Regions from separate parts of the Undibacterium sp. RTI2.2 genome, predicted to be linked through region 2. Evidence: predicted binding sites of a transcription regulator. Region 2 holds the regulator's gene; each other region holds the start of a gene.
What was found. Region 2 encodes FNR, which switches genes on or off when oxygen is low (the NO sensors DNR and NnrR bind a similar motif). Its sites were predicted from a motif close to TTGATNNNNATCAA; they were not measured.
Positions count from the first base shown of each region.

Region 1: QN395_RS04520 (hemerythrin domain-containing protein) is a predicted target of FNR. The motif match lies at 7,686-7,699, and genes of this name have one in related genera.
Region 3: QN395_RS02025 (oleate hydratase) is a predicted target of FNR. The motif match lies at 7,302-7,315, and genes of this name have one in related genera.

Region 1 is NZ_JASJXN010000005.1:108,136-118,851, reverse strand. Features, by position in the region: gene QN395_RS04560 (ABC transporter permease) at 1-811, shown strand, start outside; gene QN395_RS04555 (SAM-dependent methyltransferase) at 1,276-1,947, opposite strand; gene QN395_RS04550 (PA4780 family RIO1-like protein kinase) at 2,030-2,881, opposite strand; gene QN395_RS04545 (DoxX family protein) at 3,767-4,225, opposite strand; gene QN395_RS04540 (DNA-binding domain-containing protein) at 4,276-5,082, opposite strand; gene QN395_RS04535 (DUF692 domain-containing protein) at 5,075-5,998, opposite strand; gene QN395_RS04530 (DUF2282 domain-containing protein) at 6,021-6,272, opposite strand; gene QN395_RS04525 (RNA-binding S4 domain-containing protein) at 6,804-7,022, shown strand; gene QN395_RS04520 (hemerythrin domain-containing protein) at 7,058-7,513, opposite strand; gene QN395_RS04515 (YjfB family protein) at 7,827-8,027, opposite strand; gene mobB (molybdopterin-guanine dinucleotide biosynthesis protein B) at 8,081-8,611, opposite strand; gene ppc (phosphoenolpyruvate carboxylase) at 8,693-10,716, opposite strand, start outside.
Region 2 is NZ_JASJXN010000001.1:234,338-245,053, reverse strand. Features, by position in the region: gene QN395_RS01095 (heavy metal translocating P-type ATPase) at 1-1,952, shown strand, start outside; gene ccoS (cbb3-type cytochrome oxidase assembly protein CcoS) at 1,961-2,176, shown strand; gene ccoN (cytochrome-c oxidase, cbb3-type subunit I) at 2,827-4,254, shown strand; gene ccoO (cytochrome-c oxidase, cbb3-type subunit II) at 4,318-4,968, shown strand; gene QN395_RS01075 (cbb3-type cytochrome c oxidase subunit 3) at 4,971-5,204, shown strand; gene ccoP (cytochrome-c oxidase, cbb3-type subunit III) at 5,197-6,144, shown strand; gene ccoG (cytochrome c oxidase accessory protein CcoG) at 6,181-7,608, shown strand; gene QN395_RS01060 (FixH family protein) at 7,618-8,148, shown strand; gene QN395_RS01055 (hypothetical protein) at 8,211-8,459, shown strand; gene fnr (fumarate/nitrate reduction transcriptional regulator Fnr) at 8,585-9,364, opposite strand; gene QN395_RS01045 (OmpW/AlkL family protein) at 9,625-10,242, opposite strand; tRNA gene QN395_RS01040 (tRNA-Arg) at 10,578-10,651, opposite strand.
Region 3 is NZ_JASJXN010000002.1:216,097-226,812, forward strand. Features, by position in the region: gene QN395_RS02005 (PfkB family carbohydrate kinase) at 1-838, opposite strand, end outside; gene QN395_RS02010 (alpha-amylase family glycosyl hydrolase) at 835-2,838, opposite strand; gene QN395_RS02015 (TonB-dependent receptor) at 2,977-5,280, opposite strand; gene QN395_RS02020 (LacI family DNA-binding transcriptional regulator) at 6,052-7,116, opposite strand; gene QN395_RS02025 (oleate hydratase) at 7,405-9,033, shown strand; gene QN395_RS02030 (NAD-dependent dehydratase) at 9,429-10,082, shown strand; gene QN395_RS02035 (hypothetical protein) at 10,347-10,716, shown strand, end outside.

The sequences.
Region 1 (10,716 bases), on a different contig from region 2:
CAAGGCGATTGCCAAAGGGGTTAATCATCACCGTCTGGTTATTTTTTTACGAATCGCACTGGCCGTGGTGACTTTAGGTGCGTGGGAATTATCGGTTAAAGCGGGTTTAATTGATCCTTTCTTTTTCTCGCAACCGACGGCTATTTATGAGCAACTGATGACATGGATCACAGAAGGTACGGCGCAAGGTCCGCTCTGGCGTGAATTGCTGGTAACGATGGAAGAAACGGTACTGGGGTTTTTGATTGGTAGTTTTCTGGGTATTTTTTTCGGGATTGCTCTGGGCCGCAATAAATTGGCAGCGGATGTGTTGAGTATCTATATCAAAGTCGCTAATGCTATTCCGCGTGTGGTGTTGGGGTCGATTTTTATCATCATGTTTGGTTTGGGCATGGGGTCTAAGATTGCATTAGCGGTTGTGATGGTATTTTTTGTCGTGTTTGGTAATGCGTTCCAAGGCGTGCGTGAGGCGGATAAAAATCTGATTGCCAACGCATATATTTTGGGGGCGAGTAAACGTCAGGTGACTTTCTCGGTCGTGTTTCCGTCGGCACTGACTTGGATTTTAGCCAGCTTGCATGTCAGCTTTGGTTTTGCATTAGTCGGTGCCGTGGTCGGTGAGTTTTTGGGTGCGCGACACGGTATCGGTTTGCTGATCGCCACAGCGCAAGGGACGTTTAATGCAGCCGGTGTATTTGCAGCAATGATCGTGTTGGCGGTGGTCGCCTTGGCGGCCGAGTATCTGCTGACTGCGATTGAAAACAGATTATTGAAATGGCGTCCGGTGCAGTTTGTTGAGCAGGGTATGTGATTGTTAGGCAGGTTTTATGTACTCCAATTGGCCCGCTGACGCGGGCTTTTTTTTCGTTATATTGCGTGATGTCGGCGATATCTGTGTCTGGCTTAGCTCGTTTTCTACAAGTGGAATACGGTATAAATCAATATACTCCCCATTATTTTTATTGAAAATAGTTAATTGTCCAATGAATCATTGGACAATTAAAATATACTATATAGGAGTATTTAATTTAACTGTGGTGAGAATGCAAATGCATTTCCATGCAGGCAGCGCTAAGGATTGTGCTTTGCTCGCTTTGCCTGTTTGCACTGACTTGATATTCGATTCCGGGCTATGCTGGAATATGGGATAGGCGGAGCCTTATCAGCGTGAGGCGTTGGAACGGGGTGAGAGAACTGTCGTGCTAATTTTCATCAGCACGATTGCTGCAGGAATGCTTAACTATTGCGCTTAACTACTGCGCTTAACTACTGCGCTTAACTACTTTGATTTCTTTGTCCCGTTTTGATATCGACTGAAATACGTACGCCTTTTTCCATCAGCCAGATTTCATCCGGTGGTTCGTCTCCTGCCAGTGCGCCAAATACGACGGGCAAACCTTCCCCTTTGCGCATTAACTCGTCTGCCCGTTCGTACACGTTAGGGCAGCCAGTTTCTGCCATCAGTGCCTGGACAATGGCGACTTTCCAGGCATCGACGCCAGCGGCATTAAATTGGCAGATCAGATAATCGTTCACTGCTTTGCTGTCGTCATTGGTACTACCATCTTTAATCCAATCAACCACCAGACCAGATAAACCATCTTCTTCACCGGATACTAGAGAAATAGACTGACTTACGTTTTTGCTGGCGCTGTTTACATTCGCTTTACGCTTGAGAACAGCCGTCTGAACACGTCGTTTAATCATGGCGTGATCGACGGATTCGTTTTGGTCAAAGGTCCAGACGCGGGCACTGATTTGTGATTTTGCGTTGTAGGCAGCACGTGCCAGAAATTGACCGGAAGACGATTGAACCAGGACTGTCGCGCCTAATTTATTTCGTTCTCCGGGTTTGCCATCGACCCGCGCCACGGCAGATAGATAAACCCAAGGCTGTCGTTCTAGCAGGCTTTTTTCTTTGCCTTGTTTAATAGTGAGTGTCAGCATGAGTCAACTTAAAATCTGTTTAAAAATAGTTAGAAATGAATAGTGTTGCTTTAGATGCCGAGGTTTTTACCGCTCGACCGACCTAATTATCGTATTGCGATAAACGCCGCTCTTCGTCCGCTTGTTCAATCCGCGCGATTTCAATCTCACGCATCACCGCGCCAACATCGGCCGGACGTTTATCCACTGCAACGCGACCAGTCAAGACGGTTTCTGGTGTGAGCAAACCTGCCTGATATAGCAGCCAGATTTCTTTGCCGTATTTGGTTCCTGCCAGTTGTGGCGCAAAGGGACTGAAGAAGTTCATCAAATTATCGACATCGCGCTCCAGCATGGCGCCTGCACTGGTATTGCCTGCAGCATCAATCGCTTGCGGCAAGTCAATGATGACAGGACCCTTGTCATCCACCAGAATATTGTATTCAGACAGATCGCCGTGGATGACGCCGGCACATAACATCAGGACGACCTGATGCAGCAATTGAGCGTGATAGTCCAGTGCCAGCGCTTCGGTCAGTTCAACATCATTTAAACGCGGTGCGGCGTTGCCAGTGGCATCTGTCACTAGATCCATCAGCAGTACGCCTTCAAAGCAGATATACGGCGTCGGGACGCGCACACCGGCAGCGGCCAGACGGTATAAGGCATCGACCTCGGCGCTTTGCCAGACTTCTTCCTGCATCTTACGGCCGTAGCGGGTGCCTTTTTCCATCGCCCGCGCCTGGCGGCTATTTTTGACGGTACGACCTTCCTGGTAGGCGACGGCTTTTTTAAAACTACGCTGATTCGCTTCTTTATATACTTTGGCGCAACGGATATCCTCACCGCAACGCACGACATACACCGTGGCCTCTTTGCCGCTCATGAGCTGGCGCAAGACATCATCGATTAACCCTTCATCAACAAGTGGCTGTATTCTTTTTGGTATTTTCATAAGTAATTAGTATAAATAATTCGGCTGAGTGCTTCCAATTTCCAGACACTGTAGCCAAACCGGGCGAAAAAATCAGATAAGCACCAAATTTAGCTATGACAAACAGTATGTAAAAACGGAATAGATAACGGATAGTACCAATTTGTGCGTCCCAGTCATACCATTGCGCACCATTCGACCTATAATCCAGTTTATCGCAGTACTGTTGTACTGTTTCACCAAGGAGCACATCATGAGCAAAGCACAAGACAGTAAAAAAGCAGTCAAAAAAGAACCAGCAAAAACCATGAAGGAAAAAAAAGCGGATAAGAAAGTGAAGAAGGAGGCAATGAAGCGTCAGTGATGCTGGATGTTGTCTACACCACTATCCAATATCATGTTTCCTTAAGATTATTGATTTTGGATATCTAAAGATAATGCGGCTTCTGGCATGTTTCTATGTTAGAAGCCGCATTATCATTGGACTTTGTACTTTTTGAATTTCCAAAAAATTACAAATGATGACCAGAGCTGATGACTCTAGTTCTGCATGGCTTTAGCAGGTATCCAAAGGGCGTTATTGAATTAACGCACGTCTCTGGACTCCCGCCTGCACAGGAGTAACAAGAAAAATAGTTTTTAGAAATTCTCTTAGCACTTATGCAAAAATCAAAACCCCTCATCACAGAGGCATGCAGACACGCGGAAACAGAGGAACAACAAAGGAAGAGAAAGACAGGTTTTCGCTGTTCTCATGGCTTTCTCTGTGGCCCTGTGCCTCTATGTTGAGAGGTCTTAATTTTTTATGTACAGCCATCTAGTTCCATGGGAATGGTAGTAAATAGCTTTACGTTTTTGCATCAGTCCTATTAATATCTCTATTTTAGAAAAGTATCCGCTTCTAATTTAATATCGAGATTTGATCCAGTCATCTATCGCAATTTTTCCAGGTCCAAATACTGCTAATACAGCCAGCAGCAAACCCCAATACAGATGATCATTGATGGCCGCCGGACACTCAAATGACCAAAGCTGCGGATACGATACGACTGCCATTGCATTGACTGCAAATAATCCTAAAGCGGCAGGGCGGGAGAATAAGCCTGTAATTAACAAAATCGGGAAAAACAATTCTCCACCAGCGCCGGTAATCGCGGCTAGCTCCGGCGGCAAGACGGGAACATGATATTCCTCGCGGAATAGGGATAAAGTTGCCTCCCAGTCCTGAATCTTTACCATCCCAGATTTTAGAAATTGCCAGCCTACAAAAATCCGCAAACCAAGATTAAGCAATGCGCCGCCCCATTCTTGTATTAGTTGATCGATGCTGGTGCTGAGTTGATGCAGCCGCAAAAATTGGTTCATTTTATTCTCCCTGTTAGTTATGCAAGTCAGTCGGAGGAGTGCGGTTTTCCTTACATGCGTTCATCGCTGGAAGACAGTTTACTCTCTACAAAAATGCCCCAGTTAAACCATTGCTGTAGTTGATCCGCAATCTGAAAATCGGGATCGTGTTCCATCGCTTGCTCCAATGCCCATCCGATACTTTCTCCTTGCGATAAGGCTAGCAATCCAACATACGACGCTATGCCTAATGCATGTACTTCGACTAACCAATGTTGGCGGTTGACTAAGCAATAGTTTTTTACCTCTAATTGCTCTGGATAAGCGACATCGATTTTTGGTTGGTGTGCTTGCCAAATGCTTGCACAAGCCCACTCCGATGTTATTAATCGGCAAGCTGGGTGTAGGCGCAAACGGGTTTGTCCAAAATGTTCTCCTGTTTTTTCAATCACTTCGGCCAGGCCCAACGGCGCTGTATTGGTTGCGTAATAGGCCGTATGCACATGCCACTCTAAGTTGGCGACATCTGGAAAATAGGGATAGTCATTGATGATACCGATACCAGTTGCTGGATCAGCTAAAAAAATGGATAGCTGCGATCCAAATTCGTTTAAATCGCCTGAAGTAGACGGATGGGCGCGTCCGTAGGCTTTGGCCATTTGCTCAAAAAATTCTGCGCCGACCAATTGATATAAAACAGGATAGGTATTTTGTAAGGCTTGAGTCCAGATGGCGGACACATTCCCCCTATAAATCCCCAAGCGTTCTTGTGCTTGTTCCGGCGAGGATTTGAACAATGGACTGGTACTTTGGTCGGGAAACAATAAAGCATCTGCAAACTGCTGTTGTATCGCAGAGAGGCTGCGAGGGTCAGCCATGATGTGCCGCTGATATTGAGTTACTGACACTACTTGCGTTGATGATGTTGGCACGAGACGCATCCCTGTAATACGTCGCCTTAGCCGCTTCGGCCAGCAGAACCGGTAGCGCCGGAATATCGGTATCCCATTCAATCAACACAGGAATTTCTGTGCCCAGTAGCGAGCACGTTGTTTGGTATAAATCCCATACCTCCGGCGCTAGTTCACAACCATGGTGATCGATCAGGCAGTCATCAGTACGCAAATGTCCTGCCAGATGAATCTCACCAATCACACCTTGTGGCAGATCAGAGAAATGACGCAGCGCTGCTAAGGCATCTTCGCCGTGATTATGCTGATTGACGTAGAGGTTATTGACGTCTAATAAAATGCCGCAGCCTGTACGCTTTGCCAGTTGTACCAGAAATTCTGCCTCGGACATGTCATCTTGGGCGAAGCGTAAATAGGTCGAGACGTTTTCGATCAGCACGCTTCTTTGCAATAGATTTTGTACTTGATCAACCCGCTCGCATATCAACTCTAAAGCATCTTGACGCAATGGTAGCGGGAGTAAATCGTTTAAATGACGACCAGTCACAGCACCCCAACACAAATGTTCGGATACCAGAGCAGGTTGTATGCGTTGAACCAGGTGGTGTAATTTTTGCAGATGGGCGTCGTTGTAGGCGTTGTAACCAACGGCAGAGCCGAGAGCTAAACCGACACCATGCAGGCTGATGGGATAATCTTGACGTAGTTGCTGCAAAACATGCAAATCGTAACCGCCATCGCCAAAATAATTTTCTGAATGCACCTCTAACCAGTCGATTGCTACTGGCGCATTCAGAAAATCACGGTAATGCTGACTGCGCAAACCAACGCCAACCCCTAAGTTGACGGTCGGTTTGCGCATCGTCTCGAACGCGGAGTTCAAGCTGTATTAAATTTAGCTAAAATCAGGCTGCTTTGTCTACTTTGCCGCCCATTTTTTCACAGGTGCCTGCCGGGACTTTTTTCCATTCACTAGGGTCCATATCTTTTTTGCCTTGGCCAGCGCAAGAATGGGAGCCAGTTTTAGTAGCGCAATCATTTTGACCTGCTTTGGCGACGCCAAAACATTTTTCTGTTTTTGCTGGTTCAGCGGCGGCTGCCATAGCGGAACCAAGCAAACCTGCTAATGCAACTGCGATCATGGCTTTGTTGTTCATGTTGATCTCCAATAAATTAAAAAGGGCTTACATTAAGTTGAATCGATAATTGAATCAATACACATCACTTACAACGAATAGTCGATCAAAGCAGAGATACCTTACACATCTTTTTAAAAAATGTCCTGCTTTTGTGTGAATCTTGTATTCATTATTAATTTTTACGAAACAAATTTCAAATTAGATTCAACCCAGATTTTCCATTGGAACAGCGACAAGTGTGCCTTTGGCGGACTGACTGGCTAGACGCGACGACGACGCAAGCTGCATCTTGCTAGGAGGAGCAACAACGCCAGGCAGTTCGCCAACGGTGCAATTGTCGCTGTAGCGTTTCCACTCGAATCGCGGTGGTGCTATCCCTCTGAAGACCGCACGCCGTCTGCGTTTTTTGCGAAGTGGTAGCGGTCTAATGGAAAATCTGGGTTCAATCTTGATTGGATACTAATTTTTAGCGGCAGTTTGGGTTATTCAGCGGATAGGTTATTCTTCGCCTTGTAGCTAACAAGAAGCTTAATGTTGATCAGGAATTTTATGCAAGAACTTACTTTTAGCCTGGATGGCGAATTCGTTGAATTGAATCAATTATTAAAACTGGTCGGACTATGCGACAGCGGTGGTGCAGGCAAAGTGATTGTCGCCAGTGGTGCCGTTGCCGTTGACGGCAAGCAGGAGTTGCGTAAAACAGCCAAAATCCGGCAAGGACAAAAAGTAGTCTTGGGCGATGTTCGCATCAAGGTGATTGCGGCTTAATTCACCCTAATACGTTTTGCTTATTTGTTGAATAATCAAACGGCTGCTGTGCCGGCGCTGACTGGCTCTTCAGACAATGTTGCAAGTTGATTTTGCTGCATTTGCTCATTACTCATAAAGCGCGCCAGCATATTGTCCATGGTATCAACATGATGTTCAAACCAGTGCGGCAATTCTTCTGCCAGGCGTGCGCCTAAATCGGTTTCTCCTAATTCTATCCGGCGTCGCACTTCGTGCATGACTTGCAGTATGGCGTTGTGCTCTGTGATATGACAGCCGCCTGGTGGAAATTGGGTTTCAGTCATCCATTGATTTTCTTGATCGAAGTGTTCGACTGAATGTGCGATCAAGGCATCTAAACGCTCGATGTAGGTTGCCGGATTGTCTTCTGCCAGCGCAGCGCAGAGCGTGACAAATTCTTGATGTGTTTCATCCATGGGCGCATAGCTCAAACTTAGCCGATCCGACCATCCCCATTGTGTATCAGTCATTATTTTTCCTAGTCGCGCCAGGCTCACTGGCGATTTCATTGCCAATTAATACTGCTCAATATTCTCGACAGGATTATCACTGATTGTAGATTTTTTTGCTGCGGGATTTTTTGGTGGTGTGAGCGTAATTTGTTAGTTCATCAAGGTGCGCTTTAATTTTTGGCTGACACGCTTGAATTACAACAAATCGTTGGTGAAGTGAGGAGGCGTGAGAAAAACTTAAGAAACAGTTCAAATGTAATTCATGAGTATGAATTACCGTAAAAATAAAGTCACCCGACGCACAACCTTGTACGTCGGCAACAAAATAACACTAAGCAGTGGTATTGATATTTCTGCCAAGATTTGGCGGTAAATTCGATACCGTTGGAGCGCTTGGAATCGCTTCGATCAAAGCGGTTGCGCTGTCCTTGCTAATGTCTTGCGCTTTTTTAAGCACAGCAATACTAACCGCTTGGCTAGTACCTACATCGGCCAAAGTTGTGGCAACGCTGGCAATACCTGTAACGTCCATTATATTCTCCCATTAATACGTGTCTTCCTTAACGGCTGGAACTGGGTGCGACTTTATAGCGAGACCGAAAATAACTTTTCCGCCAGCGCAAGTTGTAGCCATTTTAGTATCTGCTCCGGTTGATTCAGATCGAGCCAGACTATGCCGGCACTCAGATCTGCTGGCGCTGGCGTATCTGCCGCAACTGCCACCACTCGCAGATCGCTTGAATACAAATCAGGTTTGCCGAGGCCGGGGCGATGGATTTCTAGTTTTGGAATGGGCTCCCACTTATAACCTTCTACTAAAGTCAGGTCGGCGGCTGCCAGACGGCGGAGCAAGTCAGACAACGAGGGTTCTGGCTTTTGCCGTAACTCTGTGATTAATGAAACACGATAAGGCGAGGCCAGCAGCACTTCATTTGCGCCTGCCATACGTAATCTTGCGCTATCTTTGTGCGGCGGCTCTAAAACAATATCATGATGACTATGTTTGATCACATTCACACTTGTACCTTGAGCAACTAGTTGTGTGATGAGATATTCCAACAACGTGGTTTTTCCACTACCAGACCAGCCGATGACGCCGAGTAATTGAGTTGACATGTAATAATTGATTTTTTGGTAACTTAATAATTTCCTTGTCCGTATGGTACTCCAATAGAGAACAAGACTAGTGATCCAGAATCAACCACTATTCCGCAAACCAGCAGCAATCCCATTGATCGATAAGTGTATGCCCCGCCTTACCCGCTCATCCGGGTCGCCATTGCGATAGCGCTCCAGTAACTCAACCTGCACATGGTTTAGCGGCGATAAATATGGGAAGCGATTGCTGATTGAGCGTTTTAGCAAAGGGTTCGCAGACAATAATTCTGACTGCCCAGAGATCGACGTTAAAGCGGCAATAGTCGCTTCATGTTCGGCTTTTAAACGCGGGAAGATACGATTACGTAAAGCCTCGTCCTTGACCAGTTGCGCATAGCGGCTGGCGATACCGATATCGCTTTTGGATAACACCATCTCCATATTCGATAAGACCGTAGAAAAGAACGACCAGTCTTTAAACATCGCTTGCAGAGTTTGCAACCCATAGTCTGGATGTGCTTGCAAGTAGCTTGTGACGGCTGAGCCAAAACCAAACCAGCCCGGCAACATCAGGCGACATTGTGACCAGCTAAATACCCATGGAATCGCTCGTAAATCCTCTATCGCCGTAGATTTTTTACGCGATGCCGGACGGCTGCCGATATTCAGTCCTGCGATTTCTGAGATCACTGTGGATTCCCAAAAATACTGCTCAAAACCCTCGGTCTCATAGACCATATTCCGGTAAGCGCGGAAAGCGTGATCGGATAACTCTTCCATCACTTTTAAAAATGCGGGTGGTGGCGCGGGCTCTTTATCCGACAGCAGGCTGGCTTCCAGAGTCGCTGCTGCCAACACTTCCAGATTGCGACGGCCAACTTCAGGATTGCCATATTTAGCGGTGATCACTTCGCCTTGTTCAGTCAACCGGATTTGCCCCTGCACTGCGCCAGCTGGTTGCGCCAGAATCGCCTGATAACTTGGGCCACCACCACGGCCGACCGAGCCGCCACGGCCATGGAACAAGCGCAAGCGTACTTGATGTTTAGCGAATATTGTTACCAGATCTAACTCAGCTTTATACAGTTCCCAACCGGATGTCAGGAAGCCGCCGTCTTTGTTGCTGTCGGAGTAGCCCAGCATGACCTCTTGCGCATGATTGCGACTTGCCAGTAAGCGTGCGTAAGCGGGTAAAGCGAGCAATCTATCCATCGACGGTGCGCTGTTTTGTAAATCACCAATGGTTTCAAACAGCGGAATAATATTCACATCCAGACTGCCTTCTAGCGGATGTAGTAAGCCTGCTTCTTTTAGCAATAAAGCCAGTTCCAGCATGTCCGATACGCCATCGGTTTTGGAGATAATACAGTTGGGCACAGCTCCTTTGCCGTAGCGCAATTGCGCCGTTCGGGCGCCACGATAAATCGCCAGCTCAGATTGAGTCTCTTCCGAGTAAGTAATATAAGGCGAGGCAAGTGGGCGCGAGGATTCGATTTCAGCCGCCAACAAATGGATGCGTTGCTCTTCGTCTAATTGCAGGTAGTTGCTGCCGGGTTTGGCGGCTTCTAATAATTCAGCTACGACCCGCTCGTGCACGTCGGAGTTTTGACGCAGATCGACCGGCGCTAAATAGAATCCGAACACACGTACTGCTCGGCGCAGGTGTCGCAAACGACCCCGTGTAATCGCAGCCGAGCCGTTGTCCAGTAGGGATTGATGGACGATATCGAGGTCGGCTGATAATTCTTCCGCCGTGGCATAGGGCGTCGCATCGCCGGATGCATGAATGACCGGGTCTGCGCCCAGCAATTGTTTGTAGGTGCCAGCCAGCCGCGCATAAATGCCGCTGACGGCAAGGCGATAGGGTTCATCTGCTCGATGCGGTGAGTGATCGGGCGAACGTTCCGCCAGATCCAGCAAGTCTGCCGACACATTGACCAGTAAAGTGGCCATCGACAATTGCGAACCCAGCGTATGCAATTCATCCAGATAAAATTTGAGTGCGCGGGTTGCTTGCATTGCCAGAGTCTGTTCCAGCACGCTAGCAGTCACAAAAGGATTACCGTCGCGGTCACCGCCAATCCAGCTTCCCATCTTCATAAAACTAGGCAAATCAATTGGCT
Region 2 (10,716 bases):
CAAGCCTGCTGTTGACCTTGCCTGCTATCGGCTATTCGGCACAGCCTTTTTTTAAGGGTGCCTGGTTCAATATTAAAACCCGTCAAATGGGTATGGATGTGCCGGTCAGTATAGGATTGCTAGCAGCGTTCTTTGCCAGCGCCGTGGCGACTTATCGTCAGCAAGGAGATGTATATTTTGATTCGGTCACTATGTTCATCTTTCTGCTGTTGTGCAGTCGCTATCTGGAGTTACGTGCTAGACGTAAAGCCTTTGACGGATTAGAAAAACTACAGCATGCATTACCTGTAACAGCGACGCGGCTGCAAGATTATCCGCATCATCACAGTAGCGAACTGGTAGCGGCAAGCGAGCTACATGCTGGCGATATTGTTCTGATACGGCAAGGCGATGTGATCGCGACCGATAGCATAATTATTGAAGGCAGCACGACGATAGACGCCTCGCTATTAAGTGGAGAAAGTAAGCCACTCAGCAAAAATACCAATGACGAACTGCCCGGCGGCGCCATCAATATGGAGCAAACCATCATCGCCAAAGTCAGCCGCTGTGCTGCCGACAGCCATCTTGCCGTCATCATCCGGCTAACGGAAAATGCTAGCGCAACTAAGCCACACATGCTGCTATGGGTAGATAAAATCGCCTCCAGGTTTGTGACCTCTCTGCTGGTTTTTGCCCTATTCGTTTTTTGTATCTGGTACTTGGTTGATCCGGCGCAAGCCTGGCCGGTTACGATTGCAGTATTAATTGCCTCCTGCCCTTGTGCCCTGTCGCTGGCGACACCCACCGCCCTGGCGTCGGCTACTGATCGCCTGTTAAAACAAGGCGTCCTGATTATGCGATCAGCCACATTAGAAACCATGACCCATGTCAGCCATGTTGTATTTGATAAAACAGGTACGCTGACCCAAGGCAAGCCAACAGTGCAATCCACACACACATTTGGCGCAATGACCGGAGATCAATGCCTGCAACTGGCTGCTAGCTTAGAGCAAGCCAGCTCGCACGCGATCGCCCATGCAATCACCCGCGCGCTGCAGGCTGCTGCAATAAAAAATCTGGTCAAGCCTGATGCTAATGCGGCGCTGGACTATGCAATCCATATCGCCGATATCAACTCCAAACCAGGTCAAGGTTTGCAGGCAAGCAAAGACGGTATTACCTACAGAATTGGGAATCAACATTTTATTGAAGACCTGCTCGGCAAAAAATTGATCGATCCCACGCTACCGGAGGTGACATCAGTTTATCTGGCAAATCAGTTTGAATTACTAGCTCGCTTTGATTTGCAAGATACTTTGCGTAATGACGCTTTGGAGACGATCAGACAATTGCAAACGATGGGCAAAAAAATCATCTTGCTGAGCGGCGATGATCAAAATATAGTGGAGTCCATCGCCCGCCAGTCGGGGATTACTGAGGCATATGGCAATCGCCTGCCAGAACAAAAATTGCAATTTATCCAGACACTACAACACGCAGGTGCAGTGGTGGCGATGGTAGGTGATGGCATCAACGATGCTGCCGTGCTCAGTGCAGCAGATATCTCGTTTGCGATGGGTGGCGGAAGCTCGCTGGCGCAAGTCAGCGCAGATGCTGTATTACTATCGGATAAGCTGAGTGCCTTAATTGATACCATCAATCACGCCAAAAAAACTACGGCGATTATCCGGCAAAATTTGGTCTGGGCGAGTATCTATAATTTGATTGTCATACCTGCGGCTGCGTTCGGTTATTTGCCGCCGCTCATCTCTGGCGTGGGCATGACGATTAGTTCGATGGTGGTTGTACTCAATGCCCTGCGTTTGCATCGCTTGCCCAAATCGCGTGAGGCAACGCTAGCATCGAACTTAGAAAAGCTTAACTCAGAAAAACTTAACTTAGAAAAAATGAGTGTAGAAAAAAATCGCCTGATAACGCTGACGACATCAACACCATCGCCTGAAATCTGAAAACTAAAATGGAATCACTTTATTTGCTCATTCCGGTCAGCGTACTCATCGTATTTTTTTCAATTTGGGTATTTGTTAAGATGTCGGACAGTGGTCAGTTTGACGACATGGTTGGTCCTGCTCTGAGAATTTTGCAAGATGATGATAATCCTGAAGTACCAGCGCAGACATTGGCAGAAATACCGACAGAAGCGGTAATCAAGCCATCAGAAAATCCACCTTAAACAGTTGTAAGCTCACCTTCAAATCCTTCTTCAAAGCTATCTTCGGAGCTAAATTCAAAGGCCTCTTCAAACTATTTTTTTAACAGATACGCTCACAAAACTATTCGTCGCATTGACTGTGCCGATGTGGATTCAGATTCAAAACATCCATTACATAAATTTATACTCCTACCATGTATATTCTAGATGTCCATATATTTAATGGACAATTTAGCTATTTTTATATTTTTTAATGGGAGTATATATATTTGCGGGCTACTTTCAGATTAAATGCTAATACTGTTCGAAATCAGTAGAACGTCACTCCGGTATCGTTTTAGCCGGACTCCGGCGACGTTTTTTGCGCGACCTATATGGACAGAAAAACATGGCTAGAAATTAGCGACCTCATTCTGAAATTAACGACACGGGATTCCAGCTAAACCCATGTTGGAATGACATACAAAAGAATTGAGCTTCTAACAAAATACATACCACATCAATCCAGGCAGATTGCTTTTAATGCGATCTTGTTTGCGCCATCAGACTAAATACGCATTAATCTCTACATCAATAGCGACAAGTTGAACCTTACTTGATACACATCAAGGAATCTTTATCAATCGCCACTTATGCTACTTCCATGATCGAAATATCCTGGGAGAATCTGAGTGGACAAAGCACTAAACTATAACTACAAAGTCGTGCAGCAGTTTTCTGTCGCGACTATTGTTTGGGGTGTGGTCGGTATGCTGGTTGGTGCGCTGATTGCCGCTCAGCTGGCATGGCCAGAACTGAATTTTGACATCCCTTGGCTTACCTACGGTCGCTTGCGTCCGCTACATACTAATGCGGTGATTTTTGCCTTTGGCGGTAGCGCATTAATGGCGACCTCGTTTTATGTCGTGCAGCGCACTTGTCAGGTCAGATTATTCTCCGATGGCTTGGCTGCTTTTACTTTCTGGGGCTGGCAGCTGGTGATTGTGCTGGCAGCGATTACGTTACCTTTGGGGATGACTCAAGGTAAAGAATACGCTGAGCTAGAGTGGCCTATCGATCTGTTGCTGGCGGTGGTCTGGGTGTCATATGCAGTGGTATTTTTTGGTACTCTGCTTAAGCGTAAAGTGCCGCATATCTACGTTGCTAACTGGTTCTTCGGTGCGTTTATTCTGACAGTCGCGTTATTACATATTGTGAATAGCGCTGCGATGCCTGTCTCGCTGACCAAATCCTATTCTGCTTATTCCGGCGTACAAGATGCGATGATTGAATGGTGGTACGGCCACAATGCGGTCGGCTTCTTTTTGACGGCGGGCTTCCTGGGAATGATGTACTACTTCATTCCTAAACAGGCGGAGCGTCCTGTGTATTCATATCGTCTTTCTATCGTCCATTTCTGGGCGCTGATCTTCACGTATATGTGGGCGGGTCCGCATCATTTGCATTACACCGCTTTGCCCGATTGGACACAATCGATAGGCATGGTGTTCTCTCTGATACTGCTGGCACCTTCGTGGGGCGGCATGATCAACGGCATCATGACCTTGTCTGGCGCATGGCACAAATTGCGTACCGATCCAATTCTTAAATTTCTGGTGGTATCGCTATCCTTTTACGGTATGTCTACCTTTGAAGGTCCGATGATGTCGATCAAAACGGTCAATGCTTTATCGCATTACACCGACTGGACGATAGGTCATGTGCATTCAGGCGCTTTGGGTTGGGTTGGCTTTATCACGATGGGTTCGATGTATTACATGATCCCTCGCCTCTCTGGAAAAGTAGAAATGTGGAGTAAGTCCTTGATAGAACTCCACTTCTGGGTCGCCACCGTCGGTATCGTTTTATATATCGCTGCTATGTGGATTGCCGGTGTGATGCAAGGCTTGATGTGGCGTGCAGTCAATCCTGACGGCACCTTGACCTACACCTTTGTAGAGAGCGTGAAAGCGACTTATCCATATTACGTAGTGAGATTTAGTGGCGGTTTGTTGTACCTGAGCGGCATGTTGATGATGGCATTTAACGTGTTTATGACGATGCGTGATAGTCAGCCGGTAAATACCCGCATCCCTGTCTTTGCTGGTGCGCATGCTTAGCTTGATTCGCCTTGCTGAATGAACTCAGTCCCAACAGCAAATAACAGTATTGAGGAGTAATCAATGAAGTCCCCTTCTAAGTTGTCATCGAAGTTCTCACCGAAGTTCTCACATGAGTGGATAGAAAAAAATCCATGGTTATTAATCGTACTGATTGTGTTGGTTGTCAGCTTTGGTGGTCTGGTAGAAATCGTACCGCTATTTTTCCAAAAATCGACGACCGAACCAGTCACGGGGCTGAAACCTTATTCGGCACTGCGACTGACCGGCAGGGATATTTATATACGTGAGGGTTGCTACAACTGTCACTCGCAAATGATCCGCCCTTTCCGTGCCGAGACCGAGCGTTACGGACATTATTCGGTCGCTGGCGAGTCTGTCTATGACAGGCCTTTTCAATGGGGATCAAAACGTACTGGTCCTGATCTGGCGCGGGTCGGTGGCAGATATAGCGATGAATGGCATCAAACGCATTTAAACAACCCGCGTGACCTGGTACCAGAATCGAATATGCCTGGCTATCCATGGCTTGCTAAGACCAAACTCGACCCCGCTGATATCGCACCCAAAATGCGTGCTTTAAAACGCTTGGGCGATCCCTACACCGACGACGAGATTCTGCACGCACCGGAGGCCTTAGAAGGAAAAACAGAGCAAGACGCACTGATTGCCTATCTTCAAGAATTGGGCATCTTAATTAAGAGCAGGAGATAAAAATGGAATTCGTCACTTTCTTAACTGACATGCGCAGCATTACGACGGTTGCTTGTTTGCTTGTATTTCTCGGCATTGTGTACTGGTCATATAACGGCAAACAACAAACTGCATTTGATGAGGCCGCAAATCTGCCCTTTGCAGATGAGTTTGCGGATGGGCTTCCAGACACACCTCAAGCACAGTCTGCTAATAGTAACGACAGTACTCACTCAGCGGAGTCTCATCATGGCTGATTTTACAAGTGATTTTTGGGGTGCTTATATTGCTCTGTTGACGGTGCTAAGCATTATTGGTTGCGGAGTATTGCTGTGGACGCAGGCAACAGCAAAAGTCAAAATATCGACCGATGCAAATGGGGAACCAGGCCCTGTTGAAACGACAGGTCATCTATGGGATGAGGATTTGGGCGAGTTAAATAATCCTCTTCCCCGCTGGTGGATGTGGTTGTTTGTATTGACGATTATCTTCGGCGGAATTTATCTCTATCTGTATCCCGGCTTAGGAACTTATGCCGGCAAATTGGGTTGGCAATCAAGCGGGCAATACCAAAAAGAATTGAAAATCGCCGATGCTGAATATGGCCCACTATTTGAAAAATATTTACATCAAGATTTGAAAGCAGTAGCAGCAGATCCACAAGCACATCTGATTGGGGAGCGGCTATTTCTGACCTATTGTGCGCAGTGCCATGGATCGGATGCGCATGGCAATAAAGGCTTTCCTAACCTGACGGATAAAGACTGGCTGTATGGTGGCGCTCCAGACGTCATCAAAACGACCATCATGTATGGACGTAACGGCCAAATGCCGCCGATGGGCGCGGTCGTCGGTACGGATGATGAGGTCAGAAACGTGGCTCACTATGTGTTGAGCTTGTCTGGGTCTACTCATGACCCGATTAAAGCCGCGTTTGGCAAATCTAAATTTACCGCTTGCATTGGTTGCCATAGCGCTGGCGGCATCGGTAATCAAGCCTTAGGTGCACCGGCACTGAACGACAAAATCTGGCTATATGGCGGCAGCCTGGACACGATTATGGAGACGATTAATAAAGGTCGTAAAAATACGATGCCACCGTTTAAAGATTTTTTGGGTGAGGCAAAAGTACAAGTGCTTGCGGCTTATGTCTGGAGTTTATCGAATGAAGCAGAGATAAAAGCTGCACAAAAATGAACTCGCTAATCATCATTCAATGGGACCTTGTGCGCTATGTCTGATATACAGCCGCCCGAAATACGAGATCACGCAGATCCTGTAGAACCTCAATACGCGACCATTAAAATGTACGCGTCAAGAGAGGACATTTATCCGCGCGAAGTAACAGGGTTTTTTGCCAACTGGCGCTGGGCTTGCGTCTGGCTTACCCAACTGGTGTTTTATGGTGTGCCTTGGCTGGCATGGAATGATCGTCAGGCGGTGTTGTTTGATTTGGCCGCAAGGAAGTTCTATTTGTTTGGCATCGTGCTATGGCCACAGGATTTTATTTATCTGACCGCTCTGTTAATTATTTGCGCTTACTCATTATTTTTATTTACGACGGTTGCTGGCCGTCTTTGGTGTGGCTTTGCTTGCCCACAAACGGTTTATACCGAAATTTTTATGTGGGTAGAACGGAAGATTGAAGGTAGCCGCAGCGCCCGTATCAAATTAAGTAAGCAAAATTGGACGCTGGCAAAAGTCAGTAAAAAATGTGCCAAGCATGCGATCTGGCTAGGAATCGCTTTGTGGACAGGTATCAGCTTTGTAGGCTACTTCACGCCAATCAAAACATTGATGCAAGAAATATTATTAGTCACACTGGGACCATGGGAATTATTCTGGGTTTTATTTTATGCGCTGGCAACTTATGGTAATGCGGGGTGGATGCGTGAGCAAGTGTGTAAATACATGTGCCCGTATGCACGCTTCCAAAGTGTGATGTTTGACCAGGACACGTTGATCGTGACCTACGATCAGCAGCGCGGGGAACCGCGTAGCACAAAGACAGCTAAAAATCCTGTGCTTGGATCGTGTATCGATTGCTCAATTTGCGTTCAGGTATGCCCGACCGGTATCGATATCCGGGACGGCCTGCAATACGAATGTATAGGCTGTGCCGCCTGCGTAGACGCCTGCGATACGGTGATGGATAAGATCGGAGCACCAAAGGGCTTGATTCGTTTTTCTACCGCAAATGCGATCAAAAATAATCTGTCAGAACAACAGGTTTTGAAGTCAATCTTCCGCTCAAGAGTCTTGATCTATAGCGCTATCTTGGTCGTCATCGTATCGGTATTAGCGATCAATTTACTAACACGTGTCCCCTTAAAACTAGACGTTATCCGTGACCGCGGCTCTATGGGTAGAGAATTAAATGAAGGCGTGATTGAAAATGTTTATAAGCTACAAATTATGAACACGGCGGAAGCAAATCATATTTATCGCATCAAAGTATCGGGGCTGGACTCAATCCGTTTAGACAGCCCCGACCAAATCGAGCTGCCAGGAGCTACTACAAAAGCGATACCAGTCCGGGTGCATGTAGACCACGATCATGGCAAACAAGGTAGTAACAAAATTTGGTTTCAGCTTGAAGCGATCGATAATCCGGCCTTGCAGGTCAAAGAAAAAGCTGTATTTATTATTCCCCACAATTAGGAGCGTGTGATGTCGACCTCACCTATTTCAGCACCCATCTCTATCAACACTAAGCAAGCACCTTGGTTTAAACAAATCTGGCTTTGGTTCCTGTTAGCGCCACCGATTGTTGCAGTGGTTGCCGGCTCGTATATGGTGTCGATCGCCTTCCGAGAACAAGATGCGATGGTGGTGGATGATTATTATAGAGAAGGCCAGGCAATCAATCAGGACCTGCGGCGTGACAAGGTGGCTGCGGCATTAAAGTTAAACGCATCCATACAATACGATGCTGCGAGCGGGATCATTAAAGGAAAACTCAGTAGCGATCAAAAAATATCAACCGGTATCTTAACGATGAAATTGGTTCACCCTACTCAACCATCTAAAGATCTGGCGATCAAAACACCAGTAGATGAATCCGGTAATTTTTCTTTAGCACTACCGTTATTAGATAAAGCAGCCTGGCAAGTCACGCTAGAAGATCAGCCTAAGCAATGGCGTCTTAGTGGAGTCTGGAACTGGCCCTTACAGCAAGCAATCGTCCTAGATCCGCTTTGATTGAATACGCAAGTAAGCCAACAAACTGGTCGGCAGTTTTTACAATAACAAAGGAGACAAACATGCGACGCGCTATAGCAATATTATGGTCATCTTTTTTGGTTGCGGTTGCTGCCGAAGGTTTGTTCTTTTCTATTTTTGATCCGCATGACCTGGTGTTTTCTGGCGTGCCGATTGAGTTATCCAGACCCGCCATCTATACATTAGGATTTTTTAGCTTCTGGATATGTTGTGCATTATCCAGCGCGCTTACCTGCTATTTGCTAGTGGCTAATTCTGATAGCAGTATTAAGAGCCAACCCTCTTTTTAGTACAAGCCTGCGTTGAGTTGAATAGGAAGACTGACATTTTCTGAAGAAAAATAAAATGAAGCAGATAAAAAAATGCTGGCATCAAGCTCGACTCAAACAATACTTAAACAATACGTAGGTAAGGTCTAAGCACAATGATCAGTACCTGCCGCAATTGATTTTAAGGTAAGTAATTGCAGGAGTTCGATATCGCGCTGATCGACTGAAAGCAGCTCTAACTTTTTAAATTTGCTTAGCAGGCGACTGACGCTTTCTATCGTCAAGCCAAGATAGCCGCCGATTTCTTCGCGTGACATGCGAAGTTGAAAACGTGTTGCCGAATATCCTCGCGCAGCATAGCGCGAGGATAGATTCACCAAAAAAGCAGCAAATTTCTGGTCGGCACGCATGCTACCCAACAGCAACATCACGTTTTGCTCTCGATTAATTTCACGACTCATGATGCGGTGAAAATGGCTCAGTAAGGTTGGTACTTCACCAAATAGATGCTCCAGGCTATTAAACGGTATCTCACACACCTCGCTGTCTTCCAGTGCAATTGCCTCACAATGATGAGCGTTACTACCAATCGCGTCCATCCCTAGCAATTCGCCAGCCATTTGAAAGCCGGTTATATGTTGCTGACCGATAGAGTTTGTTTGAGAGGTTTTAAAATGCCCAACCCGGATCGCGTATAAATTGGTGAACGGTTCACCCATGCGATACAAGGCATCATCCCGCTTGATCCGTCTTCTACGGCCAATGATGCTGTCCAACTTATCCATATCCGCTTCGGCCAATCCCATGGGAAGGCATAATTGATGCAGACTACAGGCGGCACAGTGAATCCGAATATCTTGCAATTTAAGTGGTGGGATCGTTGAGGTGCTTGCTGGCGTAGCCAGATGAGGAAGATGTACGTTCATAAGTTGCAACCCTGAGACTGTAATCAATGAATTGAGTTTAGCGCAAATGCATCGCTAAATTTTATTTAAATTATTGCAATATGAAAGCGGTCTCTGAACTCAAATTACCCTAAGAAGGTGGATGTATATCCTTATTTTTCCAACAGCATGGCATTAATCGATTGTCCTTAATCAGAAATAGGCAATCGAGACTATGCCTCGATTGCCTATCAACCCGGAATTTCTTTTAGAACAGCGCTCCATGTGCCTCTGGAGATTATTTAGAAGCGATAACCTAGCCCAACAGCGATCATCAAAGGGTCGACCTTTACTGCGCTGATTTTGGCACCAGAAATAAATACATCGCTACGTATCTGCACCTTTTTGATATCAGCATTAATTGACCATCGTTTGTCTATCTTGTAATCCACGCCTGCCTGTAACGCTAGACCGACGCTGCTGTTTTCCAAAGAACCTGTGCCGTTAAGCAGATTCACGTCAGAAATTCGAGTGTAATTTATACCAGCACCAAGATAAGGACTAAACTGCGCATCAGGTAAAAAATGATATTGAATCAGCAAAGTCGGAGGTAAATGTTTAAAGCTACCGATATTTGTACCATCGAGATAAACATCATGTTTTTGCGGATAAGTCAGTACTAATTCTGCTGCAATATTTGGACTAAAAAAGTAAGAAATATCCAACTCAGGAATCGTTTTGTCAGAAACCTCTAACCGGTCGGCTGGACCAACTCCACCAATAGGATCTGACTTATTTGCGGTCGACAAATGCTCTGCCCTGACTCGTACCAACCAAGGACTTTCTTGTGCACATGCAGTTGCAGAAAACATGCTTAACAGCGCAGCTGTTACTACCGATAACGCTATAGTCTTTTTCATTTTTACTTCCCCATCAATCGTCGTTTGTCTGGCAAGAAGTTTAATACTGCGACGAGTTATCAGCTTTGATGTAGATCAACCCAGGTGAAACCTACAACTCAAATCTTGAAGTCTGCATGAGTGCAAGCTAACGGGAATGCAATATTTATCTGACGATGGATCTCTGATGGCCACAAAGTAATTTTGCGGTTATTTATTAGATGAATGCAAACACAAAGAAACTTGTATTTATCAAGACTGAGGCAGATGATCAAAAGCTGTTTCTGATCACAGACAAGCCTCAAATTTTTCTTGAGGCTGATGACTTTAGAAAATCTGGGGATGTAGAAAAGAAGTGCGTCGGGAGGGGCTCGAACCCCCGACCCATGCCTTAGAAGGGCATTGCTCTATCCAGCTGAGCTACCGACGCGCGGGAGAAGTATGTGAATTGTTATACAATAACACTTACCATAACAACCAAATATTCTGGTACAG
Region 3 (10,716 bases), on a different contig from region 2:
ATAAATAAATCGAAGAGAACGCATCACCCCCACCAACAGTGTCCACCACTACGGTATTGAGCGTATTTTGATCGTGTTGACTGCTATCGAGATAACGGCCTTCGCGATCAAAATAAGCATAGCCACGTGCGCCTAAGGTCACGATAACCGCCTGCAAGCTAAACAGGCGCATTAAGATCTGTATCGCCTCTTGCCAGTCTGCTGGCTCACCATTGATATTGAGCTGCTGCGCAGAATCCGTTTGCAGGTAGATTTGGTACAAAGTCAGTAATTCATCCTCATTCAACTTAAGTACGTCGGCGCTATGCAAGGACGTATCAATCGTGGACATACTGAACTGCATACTGCGCAAATTTAAATCAAGATATTTCAGTGCCTTGGTTTGATTAAGCAAGGCATACAAAGCCCTGCGAGAGGTCTCGCTACGTTGTGCCAAGGTACCGAAATATATGATGCCTGCGTGATCGTTATTCATAGCTGAAAACGCAGACGACGCTAGCTCAGCGTCGATGTAGTCATACGCCTGATCTGGCAGAATCGTAAAGCGATGCTGTGCTTTATCGCCCCCCTCATCTTGCTCCACCTTAACCAGTCCGGTCGGATAATCTGCATCGATTTGCAAACCATCTTGGCGTAGACTAAACCGTTGCATTTCTAAACGGACTAAGTCGGCGGAAGCATCTTGCCCAACCCGCGAAATGAATAAGGGATCGCAAGCAAAATAAGCTAAAGTACGCGCCACATTGAAAGGTGCACCACCAATAATTTTTTGATGAGGAAATTGATCAATCAGTACTTCGCCAAAAATCGTGACTGGAATGCTAATTGGATTACTCACGATATGACTCCTGCATCAGTATTTGTTGTTGGAGTAAGCCAGACTTGTGACCACGGTTTTAGTGGAAGTTCTAAGCGATTATGGCTTTCGATAAGTACTGGAATCTCTTGTTGACCAGAGACGGCAAGAAGATTTTTCCAGCTAACGACATGCGCGATCGTCGCAGGTAAATTACTAAGTAGCGTTGACCAATCTAAGCTAATTTTTTTATCAGAAAAATTACCTATAAAAATGAATTGATCACTGTCAGTAGAAAAACTACCTCTTGAAAATGCCAGGACTTCTGGCTGACTGATAGGTAATAACTGGCGTGGCTGATTTGCTGCGAGTTGGTTTAACTGGCGACGCAATGTAAGCAAATGACAAAGCCCAGCAAACATCGCACCAGCATCGGTTTGATCATCGTGTCGTGCCGCAAATGCAGCAGCGTCCAATACTGGGCGATGCAGCCAGCGACTATCTTGCGCATTAGCCGGATTTTGGCGGTAATCATCGTCATTGGATTGGGCTAATTCATCCCCCATATAAATGACAGGCATACCACCAAAGCTCAGCGCCAGCCCATGCATTAACAACAGGCGACGCAAGGCAGTTTGGGATTGTTCCGGCGTAGTAGCCGCGGCATATCCGGCTAATGCAGATGCCATACCGACACTGCCATGAACCGCGCTGGGATCGCTCGCCTGAAAGCTCGCTCCTCGGCCAAAACTATCTCCATCTCCGGCAAAAAATTGCGCTACTTTAGATAGCCGTTGTTGCACATCTAAGGCACATTGACTCGCCTCGGGGCGTAATACATTCCAGCCGATATCATCATGACAGCGCACATACGTCAGCCATGAGGTCTGATCCGGCAATACTGGCGTACCAAGTATCACCTGCTGAATCAACTCGGTATTTTGCTCGGCCAACGCCACCCAACTGGCCGCCATTAAACTACTGTGATAAGCAATATGGCACTCTTTCACGACACCGTCAGCACTGCCCAGATACGCTGGCAACTCTGCTGTCGGGACGATCGCCTCGGCTTTTAACAATACGCCAGGCGCGGCAATATCAACAATACTTCGCAATGCTTGTAGTATCCAATGCGCCTCTGGCTGATTCATGCAATTGGTTTGCTCGCGCTTCCATAAAAAAGCGGTGGAATCTAATCGGAATACTTCTATCCCACGGTTAGCAAGACGCAATAAGGCAGCAGCCATATCAGAAAATACAGAGGGATTGCTGTAATTTAGATCCCATTGATAAGGATAAAAAGTGGTCCAGACCCAAGACTGCATTTCCTCGATAAAACTAAAATTACCTGGTGCCACTTGAGGAAAAACTTGTCCTAAAGTCGTTTCAAATTCATCCGGTTTTTGTCGATCCGCATAGTGATAAAAATAATTCTGATAATGCGGATCGCCCTGCTTCGCATCCATCGCCCATGGATGGTCATCTGCAATATGATTCAAAATAAAATCAGAACACAAACTGATATTGGCATCACGCAATCGGGTGGTCAGCGCTTGCAAATCCTGCATACTGCCCAGACGCGGTTCTATCGCATCAAAATCAGCTACTGCAAAGCCTCCATCGTTTTCACCTTGGCGGGCTTTTAAAAATGGCAGCAAATGTAAGTAGCGCACACCCATTTCTGTCAGATGGGGAATCTTGTCGGCGACGCCTGCCAAGTCTCCGGCAAACCGGTCAACATAAGTGCAATAGCCCAGCATATCTTGACTGGCAAACCATCCAGGCGTTGCGCTGCGACTTTGGTCTAATTGGCATAGCGCGGACGAGCGCTGGGCAGCCAATTGACCGACGCTATTCATCAACTGAATAAGCCATGTAGAAAACTGATCTGCACTCCCAAGACGATCTGCATATAAGCTTTGCAATGTATCGATTAGAGCTGGCGCTCGCTTCTCAAAACGTACACGTATTAAGGCATGCTGCGATGATGGCAACTCAGAGAGCAAAGACGCAAGACTGCGATGTAACAAACTAGAAGGCATTATTTAGCAAGACAAAAAGAAGAAAAAAACTCCCGCAGAAGGAGAACACACAACGGGAGTTAAAGTACTGCTGGGCTGAATAAAACACCGTGGAAATCTCCACGGTATTATTTGGACTAATTTGAGACGATCAATTATTTAAAACGAGTATTTCAAAGTAGCGCGGATCGTACGTCCGTTGATTGAGCGAGCAGCATGACCGTCGCCTTCCACTTCGGTATAGCCGATTGAATTAAACAAATTATTCGCGCTTAAGGAGACTTGTGTACGCTCATTAATTTGGTAATTAACGAAGGCATTGACCACTCTAAATCCTGGCAAATTTAAAGTATTGGCATCATCACCAAATGACTTGGTTGTACCGATCACGCTAGCACCAAATACCGTATCACCTATGGTATAAGTTGGCGCAATCTGATAGATCAAATCAGCCTGACGGCGCGGTGTCTTACCGATGATCGTTGGGTCATTTGCACCAACTATTTTTGCATTGGTATAAGTCAAGCCGCCCGTCAAACGAAATTCATTTATGCGATAACTGGCTTCAACTTCGATACCTTTAGCATCGTAATTATTAGAGGTAAATTTTTGCGTCGTTGCTTCGTAATTAGACTCAGCCGTTTTAGCCTGGAAGAAAGTAACAAAACTGCTAAAGTCACCCGTCTTCCACTTCACACCAGCCTCGTTTTGCTTGACGATATTAGTGCTGATCGGTGTCGATCCATCCAGTGGATTGCCGAACATAATGCGATCCGCATTGAAGGCAATACCGTCGCTGGTTCGTGCAAATAAAGCGAGGTCTTTTGTCAGACGATAATTGGCACCTAATGAATACGAAGTGTGATTAACGCTGTAATCGATAAACTTAGTGTTGGCCGCGCTATACAGTTGATTGACTGCCTGATTATAAGTACCGGAGGCATTCTGTTTATCGTAGCGCAGACCACCATCAATATTCCAATTACCCGATTCCCAACCGAGGTTGAGATACGTCGCATTGGTCTTGTATTGCGCATCGATATAACGGTTACAGCAACCTCCAAAGACATCGGTTCCTGCTGCTAATAGACCGGGCGAACCTGCAATCGTTGCGCTGGAATTCAGCAGCGCTGGCTTGTCGCCGCTGGACTGCATCAGATATTGATTGAAGTTCCAGGTCACGCCCAGATTTTGGATAGAGGAATACAAACCAGCTGTTGCGGCCAATTTACCGCTACCCAGTTCGAATACTTTGGATACTTTCAGATCATTGACCGTACTACCGACATCATCCAGGGAAGTATTGAATACCGTTGCAGTGAACGCAGTACCGTTATACGCCTTACCCGCATTAGGGCCGGTGGCATAAGTCATACCGGTTTGTACATTACTGTTGTCGCTTGGGAAAATCGAAATGAAGCGACCAGAATTATTCGACTTCCGAAACTTATCGTCGAGAGTCCAACCCTCGCCAAGCTTGAACGAAGCTTCTGCGCCGAACGCATTATTGACGACATGCAAACCATCGTTCACATTGGTAGAGGTTTTGCTGTTATTACCGTTCAGTACGATATCGCGGGTCCAGTACGGTGAATAGAAGCTCGCTGTGCGTGGGTCAATTCCCGGCAATTCTGAGATGGTTCCATTGACTGTTTTCACAGGCACAGGCATATTCATCGGTGTCTTGTCGTCCAGATGCTTAAAGCTCAAGCGGATGTAACCATTATCCAGTTCATGCGTAATATTCGCCCTGATCTGGCCGCCATCTTCTGCAGTAACACCAGCAGGGCGTGCGCCATCACCGCTGCGATAAAAGCCCGCTACAAACATCCGTGTCTTGTCGGAAATCGGTGTACCAAAATCAAAATCGTAACGAGTCTGATCAAAATCCAGACCTTTAGTAATTCCGATACTGCCACCTTTTTCACGCCCATTTTTAGTAATGAAATTGATGATACCGCCCGGAGAATTAGTCGCCATCGTTGAGGCAGTGCCGCCACGTACGACTTCCAAATGACTGAGTCCACCATCAGCACGTAAGAACATATCTGGCGTCACAAAAGCGATATCACCAAACTGCAAAATGGGTAATCCATCTTCCTGGAACTGAACATAACGCGCACCACCAGCAGAGATCGGTACACCACGCACGGTCAAGTTAGCATTGCCTTCACCACCAGAGGATTCGGCACGCACACCCGGAATCGCACGCAAAATTTCTGCTGCATTGGTAGGCGCTGATTGGGCGATCTGGTCTGCATCCAGCGTACTGATAGAAACACTGGCCTTCATCTTAGAGGTACGTAGCGGTGTACCCGTTACGACTACGCTATTCAGATTGAGAGAATTTTTTTCATTGTCGGCACTTGGCGTTGCCTCTTGCGCCCAGGCAGAGTTCATTCGCAAAACAGCCAGTGATACCAAGCCGGCCATGCGCGTCATTTTGATGCGTGATGATGTCATTTCTGTCTCCGTTTTTTTCGGTTTCGCCAAATTTCTTCAAACACTATGCATGCTTGATTCGGCTCTTTATTTTTGCTTCTCTTTATTTTTACTGCTCTTAACAATCTTACTTTGCGTCGTTTTACGTATTTATTTTATGCATTCACTTTACGTATTTACTTTACTTCAGCGCACTGTTCTCTTACTAAACCGCTGTGTTTCAACGGACTAAAGAAAATAACAAAAGACCTCCAGCAATCCTCGTTAGATTTTTGAAATTCTCCAAAAACACTCGTCAAACATATTCTACAAACATTGCTGAAGATCTTTTGAACCATGGGCGGCCAGTAAGTGAATCGATTATCGGTCAAATAAATAATAATTGCAATCGATTGCAATAACGCAGTGCAGCAAAGCACTTATTTAGTGCAATCAAGAAATAGAAATTTGATATTGTTCGCTGTAAATATCTTAAATATTCCCAATTATCATGAAGCAAAAAACTATCGCCCTTACTATGATCAAATCTGGAGTTTTCAAAATTAATTTGGAAATTTATAAGAGAAAATGGATAAGCACCTTGACCACAATCGCTTGTCACAATTGTGCAACATACATAAAAAATGTAAATCGTTTGCTTATGCGGCGCAGCATGAATTTCGATAGAAATTCTACATCTGGATTATTTAAAAACACAAAAAATCCAAAACTTGCAACCGTTTGCAAATATTTATAATCAAAGCAGAAAACTGATTGTCATAGAATTTAAGCTGAAAGCCTTAGTCGACCAAATCACAAACTGCTGGTACGAGAAATCAACTGCGTAGGCAACAGTCGCGGGCTAACTGCATCGTGTTCGACAATCGACAATAAGGCTTGCACCAGCGCCTGCCCTGCTGCTGCCATTGGTTGTCGCACTGTGGTGAGTGGGGGGTGAAAATAACGGGCAAGTTCGATATCGTCATAACCGACTACGGCGACATCTTCTGATACGCGGTATTTTTTATCCCTGAGTGCATTGATTGCCTTCATCGCTAACAAATCACTGCAGGCAAACAAGGCATCAAAGGGGATTTTACGGGAGCACAACTCTTCTACTGCGAGTCGGCCGCCGTCTTCTACAAATGAGGCTTGTACGACCAGATTGGGATCTAAGGGGAGCTGAAAACGGCTCAGCGCGTTGCAATAGCCTTCATAACGCTGCGCCATTTCTGGCAGTTGGGTATCGCCAAAAAATGCGATGTGTTTTCTACCAGACTGAATTAAATGTTCGGTCGCTAAAAAACCGCCACTAACGTTATCACTACCAACGGTCACATACAATTGTTGTGGCAATTGTGCGCCCCAGACCACAATCGGAACCCGGCGCGCTGCCAGTTGATTAAGCTGATCGTGATGACGCCATTGCCCGATCAAAATTACGCCAAGCACTCTGCCGGTATCATAAATTTGTGCAGCCGAGTCCAGTTGCTCAGCATCCACCCGCGACAGCAACATATCGAAGCCGCGATCGGTCAATGCATCGGCCAGACTACCTAACATACTTAAGAAAAAAGGGTCCGATAAATGTTGCCGTGTTGTCGCATCGTAAGGCACCACGACTGCTACCGTTTTATTTTGTTTAAGGCGTAAATTTTGTGCGCCGATATTGATGGAATAATTTAAAGAGCGTGCTAACTCTTCTATCCTTTTCTTGGTCTCGTCATTGACTAAGGAGCTGCCACTAAGAGCACGTGACACGGTAGAAGTAGAGACGCCTGCCAAGCGGGCGATATCGGCCATTTGCAGTCTTCGCTGCTCTGCGCTGGCAGAGTCTGGTTTGCGGACGGTAGTCATCTGGCTCGGCGTTTTTGTCATGTCATTTCTTTGCTTTACATCGGTAAAAACTATTATAAAACTCAATCGCCGTTCTGCGTAGCAAAATGCAAACAAAATCAGTTTCAAGGCTACATACAAGGCACTGTGTGCTGCCGCACTGACTGAATTATCGCCGAGCTTTACGATGCGCTCATCCTGAGCATTCGCTTTATCACCACTATTGCTTGACCTAGATCAAAGCGTAATCGACAGATTTTGTCTACCTTTAGCTCTACGGTCAGGTAAGACATCTTGACCTAGATGAAAAGTAACGCGTGCCATATCAGCATGAAAGCTGCACGAAAGCAGCGCAAATCATCAACACATCAACTAACTAGGAAAATAATGAACAGTACGCATAAAGCCTATCTCATTGGAGGTGGCATTGGCTCTTTATCAGCCGCTGCCTTTATGATCCGCGACGGCGGTGTGAGCGGCAAGCAAATTACGATTTTTGAAGCGATGCCACTCCTTGGCGGCAGTCTCGATGGTGCGGGCAATCCAGAGCATGGCTACACCTTGCGTGGTGGACGTATGCTGACTACTGATAATTATGAATGTACCTGGGATTTGTTCAATAGCATTCCTTCATTGAGCAATCTGGCGCAAAGTGTATTCGATGAAACCGTTGCGTTTAATCTCAAGAACATGCCGCATTCTATGGCGCGTCTGGTGGATAAAAATCGCTTCAAAGTAGATGTCACATCCATGGGTTTTAGTATGCAAGACCGGATGGAGCTGCTAAAACTAAGCGAGGCTGATGAAGCCAGCTTGGGGAATAGCGCCATCACTGATTGGTTATCGCCAACATTTTTTGAAACCAAATTCTGGTTTATGTGGGCGACTACGTTTGCCTTCCAACCCTGGCATAGCGCGGTGGAATTTAAGCGTTATCTGCACCGCTTTATGATGGAGTTTTCTCGCATCGAAACCTTAGCTGGTGTAAAGCGCACTGTGTATAACCAGTTTGATTCACTGGTACGTCCGTTGTTAAGCTGGTTGCAAACTCAGGGCGTGAACTTTGTGACGAACTGCACTGTAACGGATATGGATCTCGTCACGCAAAATGACAAAATCGTCGTCACGGCCTTGCATTGCCATCGCGATGGTAAAGATGAAGTGGTTCCCGTTGTTGATGGCGATATTGTGTTTTTCCAAAATGCGTCCATGACCGATGCCTCTACTTATGGCTCCATGAGCGCCGCCCCGGTAAAGCTGACCAAACACGATAGTAAAGGCTGGCGCTTATGGGAAAAGATCGCCGTAAATCGTCCTGAATTTGGTAATCCTGCCGCCTTCAATTCCAGCATCCCGGAATCGTATTGGGCATCGTTTACGGTCACACTCAAAGACAGTATTTTCTTCGATAAGATGGAACAATTTACTGGTAACCGGGCAGGTACTGGCGGCTTGGTGACGTTTAAAGATTCCAATTGGTTTATGTCGGTAGTGCTTGCACATCAACCGCATTTTGCGGATCAGCCAGAAGGCGTGCAGGTATTTTGGGGTTATGCGCTACACCCAGATCGCGTCGGAAATTTTGTGGCAAAGCCTATGGCAGAATGCAGCGGGGCAGAAATTTTGCAAGAGTTGTGCGGTCATCTCAATTTTGATCAGGCCAGTTTTGCCAATGCCAATTGCATCCCTTGCCGCATGCCGTATATCACCAGCATGTTTATGCCAAGGACAAAAATTGACCGTCCGTTGCCAGTACCAGCGAATTCTAAAAATCTCGCCTTCGTCAGCCAGTTTGTAGAGATCGCTGACGATGTTGTCTTCACCGTGGAATATTCGGTACGGGCGGCACAAATGGCTGTGTATGAACTACTTAAAATCGATAGGGAAGTCCCGTCAATTCATCATCATGACGAGTCCATCAAGGTGAAGTTTGATGCGCTGATTAAGGCATTTAAGTAGGCACTAAGTAGCAGACAATTGGTGATATATCGTAGCAGGTGATAGTATTTTTTATGATCAGACAAGAGGATGAATGATAAATACTATCACCTAGTATATTTTAAGTGTCCATATAATCATTGGACACTACGACATTTTTAATAAAAATAATAGGGAGTATATTCAATTCAGGTAGAAATATTGTCCTGAAAGCTTGGAACTGCCGCCGTAAAAATCAGCTGTGCTTCAAAACGGTTCCGTACTAGCGTACGGTCAGCGCAAGAAATCGGCTCTTATGCCTAAGGCGGTTCGCCAGACAATCTTCTGCAAACATATTCGTTTCAGCGATACACTAATCGTCGCTATGGCATCTTGATCAAACTCAACGCATCCTATTTATTTTGTGAAAGTCGCTTATGACCCGCCTCATCGTACTCGGCGCCAGTGGTTTGGTAGGGCAACAAATTTTGGTGCAAGCGCTGGCTAATGACAGCATCAGTCATATCATCGCGCCCACCCGACGCCCGCTAGCAGATGTCCAACGTCGCCACGCTAAGCTAGAAAATCCGATTATCGATTTTGATCAGCTACCAGCTGATGCCCTATGGTGGAAAGCAGATGCCGTTCTCTGCGCGCTTGGCACCACCATGCGCCAGGCTGGGTCACAAGCTGCGTTTTATCGGGTAGATCATGATTATGTGGTGGATGCAGCGAAATATGCATTTGCTGCCAGTACCACCTGCTTTGTACTCAACTCATCCATGGGCGCCAAACTCAATGCCAGTTCATTTTATCTATGCGTCAAAGCAGAAACCGAACGTGATCTGGCGGGATTGGGATTTATATCTCTGACGCTAGTCCGTCCCTCGCTATTGGACGGTGGCGAACGCCCAGAAAAACGATGGGGGGAATCGTTTGCAATCAGTTTCAGTAAATTATTAGGACCACTCGTCCCAAAACGTCTACGCCCGGTCACCACGAGCAAAGTAGCAGCAACCATGATTAGTGCGGCCTTAAAAGCCACGCCCGGCGTAATAGTGATTGAATCAGAACAGTGTCATTTGCTGTAACTAATCCAGTCCGTCGCAAATACCACCGGGTAAACGCGTTGCCAACTGCGTTAACAAACACTATCGATATCGTGAGCTGCAAGAAATGCCGCCACTCTCAAAATACGTCAGTTTGACTTCATTCAAAATAGTCACATCAATTGCGCATCACTCTACAGCAATGCGAAATGTTGAAATTAAATCAAGTTTATGTTTCAATGGAAGGGCTACGTTTGCCGTATGCACGGCGACTGCCCCCCCTAATTTCCTTTTGACGGAGCACACATGAAGCAAGCTGTATCAACCCTCGTATCAATACTGGCACTCGCGGCACCGCTGGCAGCCCATGCGGGTACAACGATTGATCTAAAGAAGATCATCACAGACAACATCTCAACCCAGAATCAAGCCCCCGCTACCGTATCCGCGAGCGGCAACAGGGCGGGCTCTGGAAAGTCGGCCACATCCGGCAACGCAGCGGGCAGGAGTAACAGTCCGTCGCGTAATAGCTCGGAAGGACCCGATTCAGCCGAGGTCAGCGCAGTGCTAGCAAAACTTAATTTGCCAGATATTGCTGGCATCAAGATTGGTATGAATATCGATGAAGCGCGCCGTCTTGCACTCAAGGCCAATCCGAATTTCAAGTTCAAAAAGA